Phenylobacterium zucineum HLK1: one gene and its partner. The protein of the gene in region 2 interacts with the protein of the main gene of each other region in a pairwise test. Links are inferred from orthologs where the notes say so. Each region holds a gene or a part of one and is shown on either strand. Other genes may lie near its edges.

The links. The genes of interacting proteins can lie anywhere in the genome.
Region 1: the proteins of dnaE (region 2) and PHZ_RS17380 interact in binary tests that used the Escherichia coli proteins (3 or more experiments, as listed by UniProt). The link is inferred for Phenylobacterium zucineum HLK1 from one-to-one orthologs.

The regions. Positions count from the first base shown.
Region 1 is NC_011144.1:3,559,209-3,566,235, reverse strand. The notes cover bases 1,413-4,239. They hold PHZ_RS17380 (aminotransferase), read right to left. Parts: upstream 3,499-4,239; coding sequence 2,326-3,498; downstream 1,413-2,325. Other genes in these bases: PHZ_RS22820 (hypothetical protein), read left to right, coding at 4,084-4,239; PHZ_RS17375 (GNAT family N-acetyltransferase), read left to right, coding at 3,551-4,003; PHZ_RS17385 (SDR family oxidoreductase), read left to right, coding at 1,469-2,254. Also shown: PHZ_RS17395 (M20 family peptidase), read right to left, coding at 1-564; PHZ_RS17390 (extensin-like domain-containing protein), read left to right, coding at 663-1,388; more of PHZ_RS22820, read left to right, coding at 4,240-4,635; PAQR family membrane homeostasis protein TrhA, read right to left, coding at 4,518-5,198; translational GTPase TypA, read right to left, coding at 5,248-7,027. UniProt on the Escherichia coli protein: Shows aminotransferase activity with methionine and histidine as substrates, and to a lesser extent also with phenylalanine.
Region 2 is NC_011144.1:1,990,968-1,999,155, forward strand. Bases 1,208-5,195 are described here. They hold dnaE (DNA polymerase III subunit alpha), read right to left. Parts: upstream 4,855-5,195; coding sequence 1,408-4,854; downstream 1,208-1,407. Other genes in these bases: PHZ_RS09800 (GNAT family N-acetyltransferase), read right to left, coding at 1,208-1,346; sidA (cell division inhibitor SidA), read right to left, coding at 4,883-4,981; PHZ_RS09815 (hypothetical protein), read left to right, coding at 5,112-5,195. In the rest of the region: rpsB (30S ribosomal protein S2), read right to left, coding at 1-482; more of PHZ_RS09800, read right to left, coding at 657-1,207; more of PHZ_RS09815, read left to right, coding at 5,196-6,293; PHZ_RS09820 (ABC transporter ATP-binding protein), read right to left, coding at 6,300-6,989; PHZ_RS09825 (lipoprotein-releasing ABC transporter permease subunit), read right to left, coding at 6,982-8,188. UniProt on the Escherichia coli protein: DNA polymerase III is a complex, multichain enzyme responsible for most of the replicative synthesis in bacteria. This DNA polymerase also exhibits 3' to 5' exonuclease activity. The alpha chain is the DNA polymerase catalytic subunit.

The DNA of each region.
Region 1 (7,027 bases), 1.6 Mb from region 2 along the record:
GATGACGGTGCGCTTCGGCTTGAACCCCTGGCCGGCGAGGATCTCGATCGCCTCGAAGAGGCCGATCAGCGAGCCCTTGTCGTCGATCGCCCCCCGGCCCCAGACCGCGTCCTCGGCGATGACGCCGGCGAAGGGCGGGTGCTTCCAGTCCGCCTCGGTCCCGGCGGTGACCGGCACCACGTCCTGGTGCGCCATCAGGATGATCGGGGCCAGCGACGGGTCGGTCCCGGCCCAGGTGTAGATCAGCGTCTGGGCGTCCACGACCTCGCGGGTCATGGCGCCGTGGGCGGCGGGATAGGCCGCCTGCAGCAGGGCGTGCAGCCGGTCCCACTCGGCGGGCTGGTCCTCGGCCCTGTCCTGGTGGCGCACGGTGGGGATCTGGATCGCGGCGCTCAGGCGCTGGGCGGCGCGGGCGACGTCCACCGGCACGGGCCCCGCCAGCACCACGTCCGACGTGTCCGCCCCCGCCGGCGCCTCGTAGGTCAACGTCCGCACCACCACTACGGCCGCCAGCCCCAGCGCCACGGCGAGCAGGCCGAGCGCGATCCGCCCCAGGATACGCATGTGAGGTCCCTCCCGACTGGCCCGAAGCTTGGCCGCTGGCCTCCTGAACCGCAAGCGCCGGCGCCCGTTGGGACCTCGTGCGGCTGCGTTTCCCCAGTTTGAAGCCCGTCCCGCCCGAGGCGCTGGCGCTCTCCGCCCTCTGGGCGACCCTGCTCGACTGGACGTTCGCGGGACTGCTGCTGCTGATCGCCGTCGACCGCTGGGCTCCGCCGGAGGACCTGCCCTGGAAGCCGCTGCGCCTGGACCAGCCGGTGGGCCTCGCCACTCAGGTGAAGTTCGCCCGCGCCGCCGCCGATCCGGAGCTGTGCCGCAAGGTGCTGTCGGAGGGCGAGGTCGCCTTCGTCGAGGAGCCGGACCGCGACCTGGGCGAATGCGCCACGCGGAACACGGTGCGAATCCGCGACGGGGCGGCCGCGCCGCTCAGCCCGGCGGCGCCGGTGGTCACCTGCCCGGTGGCGCTGGGCTACGCCTTCTGGAGCCGGCACGTCCTGCAGCCCGCCGCACGCCAGGAGCTGGGCCAGCCGATCGCGCGGGTGGAGCACTACGGGACCTACGCCTGCCGGAACGTCTATGGCCGGAGCGAGGGCCGGCGCAGCGAGCACGCTTTCGCCAACGCGCTTGACGTGGCCGCCTTCCGCACGGCCTCGGGCGAGCAGGTCAGCGTCCTGCGCGACTTCCGCTCGGAGGGGCCCCGGGGCCGCTTCCTGCGGCGGGTCCGCGACGGAGCCTGCCCATGGTTCCGGGCGGTGCTGAGCCCCGACTATAACGCCGCCCACCGCGACCACCTGCACCTGGACTTCGGCCGCTACGCCGTCTGCCGCTGAGCGCTTGACCGGGCGGCAGGGCCCGTCGCAAATGGCGGCCGAGTCAAACAACTGTTTGGGAGAGCGCCGTGAGCGAGACGATGGACAAACTGAAGGTCGGCGCGGGCGGTCTGTTCGACCTGACGGGCAAGGTGGCGGTGATCACCGGATCGTCGCGCGGCATCGGCCGGGCCATCGCCGAGCGCATGGCCGAGCAGGGCGCCAAGGTGGTGATCTCGTCCCGCAAGGCCGGCCCCTGCGAGGAGGTCGCCGAAGCCATCAACGCCGCGCGTCCGGGCCACGCCATCGCCGTGCCGGCCAACATCTCCTCGAAGGAGGACCTTCAGCGGCTGGTGGACGAGACCCGCAAGGCCTTCGGCAAGATCGACATCCTGGTCTGCAACGCCGCCTCGAACCCGTTCTACGGCAGCCAGCTCGACATCACGGACGATGCGTTCCGGAAGATCCTCGAGAACAACATCATCGCGAACAACTGGCTGGTGGGCATGGTCGCGCCCGAGATGCGCGAGCGGAAGGACGGCGCGATCATCATCGTCTCGTCCATCGGCGGTCTGCGCGGCTCGACGGTGATCGGCGCCTACTGCATCTCCAAGGCGGCCGACATGCAGCTCGCCCGCAACCTCGCCCAGGAGCTGGGACCGGACAATATCCGGGTGAACTGCATCGCGCCGGGCCTGGTGAAGACCGACTTCGCCCGCGCCCTGTGGGACACGCCCGAGGGCGAGAAGCGCGCCAGTTCGGGCACGCCGCTGCGCCGCCTGGGCGAGCCCGACGACCTGGCGGGCGCGGCTATCTACCTGGCCTCGCGCGCCGGCGCCTGGACGACCGGTCAGACGATCGTCGTCGACGGCGGCACGACCTGCTGAGTTGATGGTAGAGGGGCGGGCCAAGCGCACTGCAGAACCCTCGTCCCTCCCATCATTCGCTCAGCGCTCCATCAGCCGGCCTTCGCACGCGAGAGCTCGCGCGCGCGGGCCAGCCGCCTTACGCCCTCGTCCAGAACGGCGTCGGCCTTGGCGAAGCACAGCCGCATGATGTGGGTCACCGGCGCCACCTCGTAGAAGGCCGAGACCGGAATGGCGGCGACGCCCGCCTCATGGACCGCGCGAAGGCAGAAGGCGCGGTCGCCCTCGGCCACCCCCGAGGCGGCCAGGTCCACGTTAAGGAAATAGGTGCCCTGGCTGGGGAGGACGGCGAAGCCCTCGCGCCGCAGACCCCCGGCCAGCCGGTCGCGGGAGGCTTCGAGCTGCCGCGGCATGGCCTCGAACCAGTCGCCGGAATTGTCCAGGCCCCAGGCCACCGCCGCCTGCAGGTTGGGCGCGGTGGTGAAGGTCAGGAACTGGTGCGCGCGGGCCAGGCTGTGGGTGAGCGCCGGTGCGGCGCACAGGAACCCCACCTTCCAGCCGGTGAGGCCGAACATCTTGCCCGCCGAGCCGATCTTCACCGTGCGCTCGCGCATGCCGGGAAAGGCGATCAGCGGCCGGTGGCGGGCGGCGCCGAACACCACCTGCTCCCACACTTCGTCGCAGATGACCGTGGCGTCGAAGCGCGCGCAGAACTCGGCCAGCAGCGCCAGGTCCTCCTCGGGAAAGACCACGCCGGCCGGATTGATCGGATTGTTCAGCACAACGAAGCGGGTGCGGTCCGAGAACGTCGCCTCCAGCATGGCCCGGTCGAAGCGCCAGTGCGGCGGGGCGAGGCGCACGAGACGGGGGATGCCGCCCGCCAGCCGGATCATCGGCAGGTAGCTGTCGTACAGCGGCTGGAACAGCACCACCTCGTCGCCGGGCCGGATCAGCGCCAGGAAGGCGGCGGTCAGCGCCTCGGTCGCGCCCGAGGTGATGGTGACCTCGGCCTCCCAGTCGAGGTCGAGGCCCTGCGTGCGGGCATAGTGCGCGGCCACCGCGCGCCGCAGGTCCGGCAGGCCGCGCATGGGCGGATACTGGTTGTAGCCGTTCAGCACTGCGTCCGCGGCCTTCGCGCGGACGGCTTCGGGGCCGGGATCGTCGGGGAAGCCCTGGCCGAGGTTGATCGCGCCCAGGTCGCGCGCCAGGCCCGACATCTCCTCGAAGACGGTGGTGGGCAGGTTGGAGAAAATCGGATTGGCCATCACATCAACCTTGGCCCCAGAGTCGGGCCAGCGCCACCATCCGGAGGGTTCCATGGAGATCGTCGAGTTCGAGCCCCGCTACGCCGAGGCCTTCCGCACCCTCAACGAGGCCTGGATTTCGCGGCACTTCACCCTTGAGGCCAAGGACCGCGAGGTGCTGGAGGATCCCCAGGGCAAGATCATCGACCCGGGGGGGCGGATCTTCATCGCGCTGCAGGACGGTCGGCCCGTCGGCTGCGTGGCCCTGATCCGCATGGCCGACGGCGGCTACGAGGTGGCCAAGATGACGGTGTCGGAGGCGGCGCGACGCTCGGGCCTGGGCCGCCGGCTGATGGAGCGCTGCATCGAGGCCGGGCGGGAAGCGGGTGCGCCGCGGCTCTATCTGGAGACGAACTCGGGGCTGGCGCCGGCGCTCGGCCTCTACCGCGCCATGGGCTTCCGCGACCTGGCCCCGACCGACACCGAGTACGCCCGCTGCGACGTGTGGATGGAGCGGCCGCTCTGACGCCCCGAATCTCCCGGCAGAGAGTTGTTGCGAACGATTCTCAATAGCACTACCGTCGGCTCCCAACGCAGGAGTCGGCCATGTGCGATCAGGACCTGTCGCTATTCCTGTCCCTGTTCCGGGGCGAGCGCCTGCTGGTCGGGGCGATCCGCCGGCTGGCGCTGGGGACCGGTTGTCCCGGCGCGGTGGCGCAGTTCGAGTTCGTCTGCGGCTGGACGGGGCAGGAGGCCTGCCGGACGCTGGAGGTGTTCCTGCAGCAGCTCGCCCTGCACGGCCGGCGACGCCTCACGGTCTCGAGGCCGGGCGACCCGGCGGTGACGCGGGACGAGCGGGCGATGCTGGACGTGTTCGCCTTCGCCCAGGCCGAAGCCTACGACGCCATGGACGCCAGGCTGTCGGACCTGCTGGACGCGGTCCCGCCGGCCTCGCTGGGGGCCGCGGCCTGCATCGTGGCCCAGGTGCTGGCGATGAACGGCTGCTTCGTCGAGGCCGAGGTCGAGGGCGAGATCGGGGCTCAGTGCTGGGCGGCCAGCACCACCCCCAGCAGCACCGCCGCCCAGTGCGCGCCGGCCGCGGCCACGACGTGGCCGTGCCAGATGGCCCGCGAGAACTTCAGCCGCTTGTTCACGTAGAAGATCACGCCGGTCGAATAGAGGACCCCGCCCGTCACCAGCAGGACGAAGGCGTACCAGGCCAGGCTGTCGATGATCGGCTTCAGGGCGATGACCACCAGCCAGCCGAGCGCCAGGTAGACGCCCACCCAGAACTTCCGGTCCAGGCCCTTCAGGAACAGCTTGCCGAGCGCGCCGAGGGTGGCGATCGACCAGACGGCGGCGGTCATGCCCCAGCCCCAGGCGCCGGGAAGGCCGAGGGTGAAGGGCGTGTAGGAGCCGGCGATCATCAGGAAGATCCCGGCGTGGTCCAGCCGCCGCAGGGTCGGGCGGTGCTGGGGCCTGGCGAAGTTGTAGGCCGTGGAGAAGGCCAGCATGGCGATGATGCCGGCGGCGTAGATCGAGACGCCCACGACCTTGCTGATCGAGCCGGCCTGCACCGCCAGCGTCAGCAGCACGATCCCCCCCACCAGCGCCAGCGTCAGCCCGACCACATGCACCACCAAGTCCGCGCATTTGGCGGCGGGGGTCGGGTAGTGGCGGGGCGGCTTGGCGTGCGCGGCGGCTGGGGCGGGAAGCGTCATCTCGGAGACTCCATACGCTTCCCAAGTGTCACGGGTGTGGCGCCGGCGTCTACTCTTCCCTGACGCGCTTCTTGCGGAAGGAGGGGTTCAGCACCTCCTTGCGCAGGCGGATCGATTTCGGCGTCACTTCGACCAGCTCGTCCTCCTCGATGTAGGCGATGGCCTGTTCGAGGGTGAGGCGCCGCGGCGGGGTCAGGCGCACGGCCTCGTCCTTGCCCGAGGCGCGGACGTTGGTCAGCTGCTTGCCCTTGATCGGATTGACGTCGAGGTCGTCCGAGCGGGAGTTCTCGCCGATGATCATGCCCTGGTAGGTCTTCTCGCCGGCGCCGACGAACATCACGCCGCGTTCCTCGAGGTTCCACAGGGCGTAGGCGGCGGTCTCGCCGTCGGAGTTGGACACCAGCACGCCCTTCGGACGGCCCTCGATGGCGCCCTTGTGCGGCTCGTAGTGGCTGAACACGCGGTTCAGCACCCCCGAGCCGCGGGTGTCGGTCAGGAACTCGCCCTGGTAGCCGATCAGCGAGCGCGACGGGCACATCAGCTGGATGCGCGTCTTGCCGGCGCCCGAGGGGCCCATGTCCTTCAGCTCGGCCTTCCGGGCCGACAGCTTCTCGATGACGATGCCGGTGTACTCGTCGTCCACGTCGATGACGACGTCCTCGATGGGCTCCAGCCGCTCGCCGTTCTCGCCGGTCTGGTAGACCACCCGCGGGCGGGAGATGGAGAGCTCGAAGCCCTCGCGGCGCATGTTCTCGATCAGCACGCCCAGCTGCAGTTCGCCGCGGCCGGCGACTTCGTAGGCGTCGGCGCCGGGGGTCTCGGACACCCGGATGGCGACGTTGGCCTCGGCCTCCTTCAGCAGGCGGTCGCGGATCACGCGGCTCTGCACCTTGTCGCCTTCGCGGCCCGCCAGCGGGCTGTCGTTGACGCTGACGGTCATCGAGATGGTCGGCGGATCGATCGGCTGGGCGTCCAGCGGCTCGGTCACTTCCAGCGCGCAGAGCGTGTCGGCCACGGTGGCCTTGGACATGCCGGCGATGGCGACGATGTCGCCGGCCTCGGCGCCCTCGTCGATCGGCTGGCGCTTCAGGCCGCGGAAGGCCAGCACCTTGGTGATGCGGCCCTGCTCGATCTGCTTGCCGTTGCGGTCCAGCGCCTTGATGGCCATGCCGGCCACGGCCTTGCCGCTCTCGATGCGGCCGGTCAGCAGGCGGCCCAGGAAGGGGTCGCTCTCGATCAGCACGTTCAGCATCCGGAACGGCTTGTCCTTGTTCGCTTCCACGGCCGGCGGCGGCACGTGGTCGACGATCAGGTCGAACAGCGGGGTCAGGGTGTCGGACGGCTGGTTGAGGTCCAGCGTCGCCCAGCCGTTGCGGCCCGAGGCGTAGATGTGCGGGAAGTCGAGCTGCTCGTCGGTGGCGCCGATCGCCGAGAACAGGTCGATGGTCTCCAGGTGCACCCGGTCGGGATCGGCGTGGGCGCGGTCCACCTTGTTGATGCACAGGATCGGCTTCAGGCCCATCTTCAGGGCCTTGGTCAGCACGAACTTGGTCTGCGGCATGACGCCTTCCTCGGCGTCGACCAGCAGGACGCAGCCGTCCACCATGCCGAGGATCCGCTCCACCTCGCCGCCGAAGTCGGCGTGGCCGGGCGTGTCGATGATGTTGATGCGGGTCTCGCCGGCCTTCCCGTTCCACAGCACCGAGGTGCACTTGGCGAGGATGGTGATCCCGCGCTCGCGCTCCTGGTCGTTGGAGTCCATGGCGCGTTCGACCGTCGCCTCATTGGCTCGGAACACGCCGGACTGGGCGAGCAGCTGGTCCACGAGC
Region 2 (8,188 bases):
AGGTCGGGAATGCCGCCCATGTCCTTGATGCCGCCCAGGCTCAGCTCGAGCTTGTCGCGCTCGCGGGTGAGCTGCAGCAGTTCCTTCTTCGAACGGCCCTGGCCCTCGCCGCCGAGAACCGATTCCAGCTCGCGCAGGCGGGCGATCGAGTTCGAGACGGTGCGCCAGTTGGTGAGCGTGCCGCCCAGCCAGCGGTGGTTCACGTAGTACTGGGCGCAGCGCTTGGCCGCCGTGGCGATCGGCTCCGAGGCCTGCCGCTTGGTGCCCACGAACAGGATGCGGCCGCCGCCGGCGGCGACTTCGCGGACCTTCACCAGCGCCTGGTGCAGCAGCGGGATCGACTGCGACAGGTCGATGATGTGGATGTTGGAGCGGGCGCCGAAGATGTACTTGTCCATCTTCGGGTTCCAGCGGTGCGTCTGGTGGCCGAAGTGGGCGCCGGCTTCCAGCAGCTGGCGCATGGAGAATTCAGGCAGAGCCATCGTCTGTATCGTCTCTTTCTTCCGGTTGAACCGCCGCAGGCAACCCTCCGAAGAGGACCGGAACGGACAAGGACGGGATGTCTCCCCGGCCAGGCCGCACGCCCGCGTGTGGAATGAGGCGCGGATGTAGGGGCTGCGCGCCGGAAATGCAAGCTTTCGCCGCCCGCCGGCCGGTCAGGCCGGGTCCAGGAAGACCACCTCCACCGCCCGCCGACGTCGCCAGCCCAGCCGTTCGTAGAGCGCGATCGCCGTGACGTTGTGGTCGTAGACGTGCAGGAAGGCTTTCTCGCCCCGGGCGACGATGGCCCGGGTGACCAGCCCCATCAGGCCGGCCGCATAGCCGCGCCCCCGGAAGTCGGGGTGGGTGCATACCGCGCTGACCTCGGTGTAGCCCGGCAGCCGCAGGCGCTCGCCCGCCATGGCCGCCAGCCGCCCCCCCTCCCGCACGCCGATGAAGTCGCCCAGGCGGTGCGTGCGGCTGAAGAACGGTCCGGGCCGGGTCAGCGTCGCCAGCTCCAGCATCTCGTCCGCGTCCTCGTCGCCCAGGCGGACGACCTCGAAGCCGACGGTCGGGAACGCCGGATTCTCGGCCACCATCTGGCTGATCGGATCGCCCGGCGTGATGCGGACCCCCTCCAGGGCCCGGGGCGGGTCGGCCTCGAACAGCGCGGCCGGCCCGGTTTCGCGGACGAGAGCCGCCAGCCGTGCGAGGCTCTCCTCCGAACGGTCGGCCGCCGCGGCGAACAGGCCGTACTCGGGCGCGAGCCGGCGCGCGCGATCGTCGCCCAGCGCGAGGCCGGCTTGGCGTGTGGACAGCGCGGCCCATGCGGCCCGGTCCAGCGGATGCTGAGAAGGGTCAGTCATCGGCGGACAATGCCGTCGCGGCCCCGGTCGGTCTGGCGGTTTCCGGACGCATCGCGGGCGCCTAGAGATCCTCGATGAACACCACGCCGGGGGCGGTCTTGAGCGCGCCGCGCACGGCCCCGTCCAGGGTGAAGCGGCCGGGCAGCTTCAGCTCCACCTCGCGCCCGCCGTCCAGCCCCGCCACCAGGATGACCTCGCCGCCCCGGGTGTTGGTCACCCCCTCCAGGCGGCGTTTCAGCGCTTCGATCTCGGCGCTGCGCGGGGCCACGTGGACGCGCAGGCCGGCGACCACGTTCTCGATGGCCTTCTCCACCGGCTCCACGTCGTCCCCGAAGAAGCGCACCTCGCCCTCGCTGGCCTTCGCCCTCACCTTCAGGACCACGGCCCTGCCGGGCTCCAGCAGGTCGCGGCACTTGCGCAGCGACTCGGGCGGGAACAGCACCTCGTACTCGCCGGTCGGATCCGAGAACGTCACGAAGGCGAACTTCTCGCCGGTGCGCGACGGGCGCTCCTGCTTGCGCCGGATGACCCCGGCCATCCGCAGGGCCTCGGCGCCGGCCACCGCCCGGGCGATCGCGTCGGTCAGCAGGTCCGTGCGCTTGCGGCGCAGCGCCTCGACCATGTCGTCCAGCGGGTGGCCCGACAGGTAGAAGCCCACCGCCGCCAGCTCCTCGTCCAGCCGCTCGGTCGGGGTCCAGGGCTCGGCCCGCGTCAGCCGCGGCCGGTGGCCGCCCGACAGGTCGTCGCCGAACAAGCTGACCTTGCCCTCGGCACGGTCCGCGGCCAGCGCCTGGCCGTGGCCCACCAGGGTGTCCGCCGACGCGAGCAGCTCGGCCCGGTTCGGATGGATGGCGTCGAAGGCCCCGGCCCGCGCCAGGGTCTCGAAGGTGCGCTTGTTGACCTGCTTGGGGTCGATGCGCTCGACGAAGTCGAAGATGTCGCGGAACGGCCCGCCCTCGCGGCGCACCTGAACCACATGCTCCATGGCCTGCAGGCCGACGTTGCGGATGGCGCCGAGGGCGTAGAGCACCTCGCCGTTCTCCACCTCGAAGTCAGCGCCGGAGCGGTTCACGCACGGCGGACGGATCTTCACGCCGAAGCGCTTGGCGTCCTGGTAGAACACCGAGAGCTTGTCCGTGTTGGCGATGTCGAGGCTCATCGAGGCGGCGAAGAACTCGACCGGCGCGTTCGCCTTCAGCCAGGCGGTCTGGTAGCTGACCACGGCGTAGGCCGCGGCGTGGGACTTGTTGAAGCCGTAACCGGCGAACTTGTCGACGAGGTCGAAGATGGCGCCCGACTGGGCCGCAGGCACGCCCTTGGCCTCGGCCCCGGAGACGAACCGCGCGCGCTGCGCCTCCATCTCCTCCTTCTTCTTCTTGCCCATGGCGCGCCGCAGCAGGTCGGCTTCGCCCAGGCTGTAGCCCGCCAGGATCTGGGCGATCTGCATCACCTGCTCCTGGTAGACGATGATGCCGTAGGTCTCCTTCAGCACCCCTTCCAGCAGGGGGTGAAGGGTGTCGATCGGCTTGCGGCCGAACTTGCAGTCCACGAACGCCGGGATGTTGTCCATCGGGCCCGGCCGGTACAGCGAGACGATGGCGGTCACGTCCTCAATGCTGGACGGCCGCAGCTGGCGCAGGGTGTCGCGCATCCCCTGCCCTTCGAGCTGGAAGACCCCGATGGTCTGGGCGTTGCTCATCAGCTCGTAGGTGGGCCCGTCGTCGAGCGGCAGGGCGTTCATGTCGACCGCCGCGCCGCGCTTCTCCAGGTGCTTCACCGCCCGGTCGATGACGGTCAGCGTCTTCAGGCCAAGGAAGTCGAACTTCACCAGGCCCGCGCTCTCGACCCACTTCATGTTGAACTGGGTGGCCGGCAGCTCCGAGCGGGGATCGCGGTACAGCGGCGTCAGCTGGGTCAGCGGCCGGTCGCCGATCACCACGCCGGCGGCGTGGGTCGAGGCGTTGCGGTAGAGGCCCTCCAGCTGCAGGGCGACGTCGAGCAGGCGCGCCACCGCCTCGTCGCGGGCGGCCTCCTCCTTCAGCCGCGGCTCGATGTCCAGGGCCTGGGCCAGGGTCACCGGATTGGCCGGGTTGGCCGGCACCATCTTGGCCAGGCGGTCCACCTGGCCCAGCGGCAGCTGCATCACCCGGCCGACATCGCGCAGCACGGCCCGCGCCTGCAGCGTGCCGAAGGTGATGATCTGGGCGACCTTGTCCCGGCCGTAGCGCTGCTGGACGTAGTTGATCACCTCCTCCCGCCGCTCCTGGCAGAAGTCGATGTCGAAGTCGGGCATCGAGACCCGCTCGGGATTCAGGAAGCGCTCGAACAGCAGGCCGTAGCGCAGCGGGTCGAGGTTGGTGATGGTCAGAGCGTAGGCGACCAGCGAGCCCGCGCCCGACCCCCGCCCCGGCCCCACCGGGATGCCGCGCGCCTTCGCCCACTTGATGAAGTCCGAGACGATCAGGAAGTAGCCCGGGAATCCCATCTGGGTGATGACCTGGATCTCGCGCTCCAGGCGGGCCTCGTACTCCTCGGCCGGGAAAGCGTTCGCCTGGCCCGCGGCCATGCGGGCCCTCAGCCCCTCGCGCGCCTGGTGCGCCAGCTCCTCGGCCTCGGATCGGCCCTCGTCGGTGAAGCTCGGCAGCAGCGGATCGCGCTTGTGCACCATGAAGGCGCACCGCCGCGCGATGTCGAGGGTGTTGTCGCAGGCCTCGGGCAGGTCGGCGAACAGCGCGCGCATGTCGGCCGGCGACTTGAACCAGTGCTCGGCGGTCACCCGCCGGCGCTCGTCCTGGCCCACGAAGCTGCCGTCGGCGATGCACAGCAGCGCGTCGTGCGCCTGGTGCATCTGCGGGTTCTTGAAATAGACGTCGTTGGTGGCGACGAGCGGAACGTCCTCGTCGTAAGCGAAGGCCACCAGTTCGCCCTCGGCGGCGGCTTCGGCGGGCAGGCCGTGGCGCTGCAGCTCGACGTAGAAGCGACTGCCGAACGCCCGCTTCATCTCGGCCAGGGCCGCCCGGCCCTCCTTGACCTTCCCGGCGGCGAACAGGTGGTCCACGGGGCCGTCGGGGCCGCCCGACAGCAGGATCAGGCCCTCGGACCGCTCGACCACCTTGGTCCAGGGAACGTGCGGCTCTTCCGAGGCGTCCACGTCCAGATAGGCCGCCGAGGACAGTTCGCAGAGGTTGAGATAGCCCTGCTCGCTCTGCGCCAGCAGCATGATCGTCGGCGTCTTGGCCCAGCGTTCGGGCGGGCGGTCGCCGATGCCGCTGACCGGCAGGGCGCAGCCGATGATCGGCTGGACGCCGGATCCCTTGGTGGCGACCGAGAACTCCAGCGCGCCGAACAGATTGGCCCGGTCGGCGAGCGCGACGGCGGGCATGCCCCACGCCTTGGCCAGGTCGCCGATCTTGTCGGCCTTGATCGCGCCTTCCAGCAACGAGTAGGCGGAGCGGACGCGGAGGTGGACGAAGCCTGCGTCAGCCGTGGCCGGGCCCTCTCCGCTCAAGCTCGCCGCCTCCCCCATCCGCATGGCGTCAGCCCATCTGGGACGCCACGACGCACACCATCCAGACAAAGCTGGCCACCGACATAAACGCCAGCGATTCCCGGGCGAGACGAACCATCTGCGGCATCCTTCCTGTGGGCGTCCCTGTGGAAAAGCCGAGGGACAACCGTTGCGTTCCTTGTTCGTTCTTATTCGCCTTTTGTTCTCGTCGTCAAGCCTGCTATAGCTGGGCCGTGGACAATGGGGATGTGCGGACCATGAGGACATTTGCAGCGGCCATCGCCCTGGCCTTCTCCTGCAGCGCCGCGACGGCGGCGACCGAAGCCGACGTGCGGCTGTTCCAGCTCGAGGCCACGGCCCCGGCGGATTGCGCCGCGCCCGCCGCCGGGCAGGGACAGCCGATCGAAGTCCCGGACACCCTCGACCCCGACGCCCAAGCCGCCCTCGCCGCCGGGGTCTTCCTCGCGCTGCACGACCCCTCCGGCGCCGGAACGTGGCCGATGGCGGACATCGGCGCGGCGGGTCCGTGCCGGCTCGCCCGCTTCGAAGCCGACGGCGTCGTCTGGACGATCTCGGGCGCTGACGGGCGAGCGCCACCGAGATGGATGCAGGCTCCGGGGCGCGAAGGCGTGTTCTACGTCGCCCGCGGCCCGGCCCTTCCGGACGCCCTCGCCTGGAGCCGGACCCGTCAAGGGCTGCCGCCGAGTACGCAGCCGCCCGCCTACTACCTGGCCGGGACCACGGCCGGCGAGCACTACGTCTTCCGGATCTACGATTCCTTGCCCGACACCCGCCGGCTCGCCGACGACCTTTCGGCCCTCCTCGAGACCCAGGCGCCGCCGCTGGCGGTGCTGGCCGCCGGCGACGCCGTGACCCTGTTCCGGGAAACGACCTCCGGCGTTTACGCGGAGATCTTCCGCCCCGGCGCGATCACGCCGGACCGGCCGGCCAAGCTCTACGGCGCCGACGGGCGGTTCTTCTCCGGCGGCTTCGGCGAGGACTGGCGCCTACGGGGTTCCGGTTTCGTCTGTCCCGCCGCGTTCGGGGCGTTCGAGCGGGCCTACGGGGCGATCCTCAATCCGTCCGAAGAGGCGATGGACGTGAGCTGCGGCTACGCGACGGAGGAGAGCTTCATCACCATCTTCGTCTCGCGCGCGCCCGACGTCCGCGGCGACAAGGCCTACTTCGCCAGCGTGATCTCCGACGCAGAGGGGGCGCTGGAACAGCCACGGAAGCTGAAGGACCCGCCCACCGGCCGGAAGTGGCCGATCCAGGCCGGCCGCGCGTGGGTCGACAAGGCCGGCCTGATGCAGGAGGTGATGCTGATGCGGCGTGGCGAGCACATCGTCGAGTTGCGGGGAACCTACATCCTCGACGACGTGCAGGCCGCGGGCGAGACGCTGATCAAGCTGATCGAGCTGCTGCCGCCTCCGAGCTGAGCGCGCCTAAGGCTTGGTCCACGGCTCCAGGTGGCCGTCCTTGAGCGTCAGCACCCGGTCCATGTGGCCGGCGAGCTCGAGGTTGTGAGTGGCGACCAAGGCGGCGACGCCCTGGCTGCGGGCAAGCCCGTAGAGGTTCTCGAACACCCCTTCGGAGGTCTTGGGGTCGAGGTTGCCGGTGGGCTCGTCGGCCAGCAGGATGCGCGGGGCGTTGGCCAGCGCCCGGGCCACGGCCACCCGCTGCTGCTCGCCGCCTGAGAGCTGGGCCGGCTGGTGGTGGACCCGGTCGGTCAGGCCCAACTCCCCCAGCAGCACCGCCGCCCGCGCCTGGGCGGCCTTGCGGCTCTTGCCGGCGATCATCTGCGGCAGGGCCACGTTGTCCAGCGCCGAGAACTCGGGCAGCAGGTGGTGGAACTGATAGACGAACCCGATGGTCGCCAGGCGCACGCGCGTGCGCTCGGCCTCGGCCAGGTTCGAGCAGTCGCGGCCAAGGACGGTGATCCGCCCCGCGTCCGGATGCTCCAGCAGGCCCGCTGCGTGCAGCAGCGACGACTTGCCCGAGCCCGACGGTCCGATCAGCCCGACGATCTCGCCGGGCCGCAGGTCGAGGTCCACGCCGCGCAGCACCGTCAGCGGCCCCGCCGCCGTGCGGTAGGTGCGCTCCAGCCCGCGTATCGAAAGGACGGGCTCACTCATAGCGGAGCGCCTCCACCGGATCGATCCGCGAGGCTCGCCAGGCCGGCGCGAGGGTCGCCACGAAGCTCATGCCCAGCGCCCAGGCGGTGATGATCAGCACCTCGCGCCAGTCCACCTTCGCCGGGATGTGGGAGAGGAAATAGACGTCCGACGAGAACACGGTCGCGCCCGTGACCATCTCCACGAAGCCCTGGATGGGGCCGATGTAGATGCAGAACAGGACGCCCAGCAGCAGGCCCGCCGCCGTGCCCAGCACGCCGACCGCGGCGCCCGACATGAAGAAGATGCGCATGATCGCGCCCTGCCCGGCCCCCATGGTGCGCAGGATGGCGATGTCGCGGCCCTTGTTCTTCACCAGCATGACGAGGCCCGAGATGATGTTCATGGCGGCGATGGCCACCAGCAGCATCAGGATCAGCCGCATGACGTTGCGCTCGATCTTCAGCGCGCCCCAGAACGAGCTGTCGCGCTGGGTCCAGTCGGTGACGATGGCGGCCGGTCCGGCCGCCTGAGCGATCGCCGCCTTCATCCGCGCGGCCTGGTCGGGATCGTCCACCCGCACCTCGATGGCGTCGGCCGTACCCTCGCGCCCGAAGAAGAGCTGCGCCTGCTCGAAGGGCATGAAGACATAGGCCTGGTCGTACTGGCTCATCCCCACGCTGAAGGTGGCGCCGACCACATAGTCCTTCTGCATCGGCGTGCCGCCGAAGGCGGTGGCCCCGCCGGAGGGCGAGATCAGAGTGAGGACGTCGCCAGGGGCGACTCCCAGCGACTGCGCCAGGCGCTCGCCGATGACGATGGTCTCGCCCCCATACTCGCCCACCCCGAACTCCTCGAGCGAGCCCTGGGTGACGTTGGCCGAGACGAGCCGCGTCGCCTTCAGGTCGGCCGGGCTGATCCCGCGCACGATGGCGCCGGTGATCTGGGTGGGGCCGAGCGCGATGGCCTGGGCCTCGACGATGGACGCGGCCTGGGTGACGCGGGGGACCTGCCTTAGCCGCTGCACCGCCGCCTCGCGGTCGGGACCGTCCAGCACCCCGCCGGTGACGTAGAGATGGCCCTGGAAGCCCAGGATGCGGGTCAGCATCTCGGACCGGAAGCCGTTCATCACGCTCATCACGATGATGAGCACCGCCACCGCGAGCAGGATGCCGATGAACGAGATGACCGAGATCAGCGCCACGCCGCCCTGGCTGCGC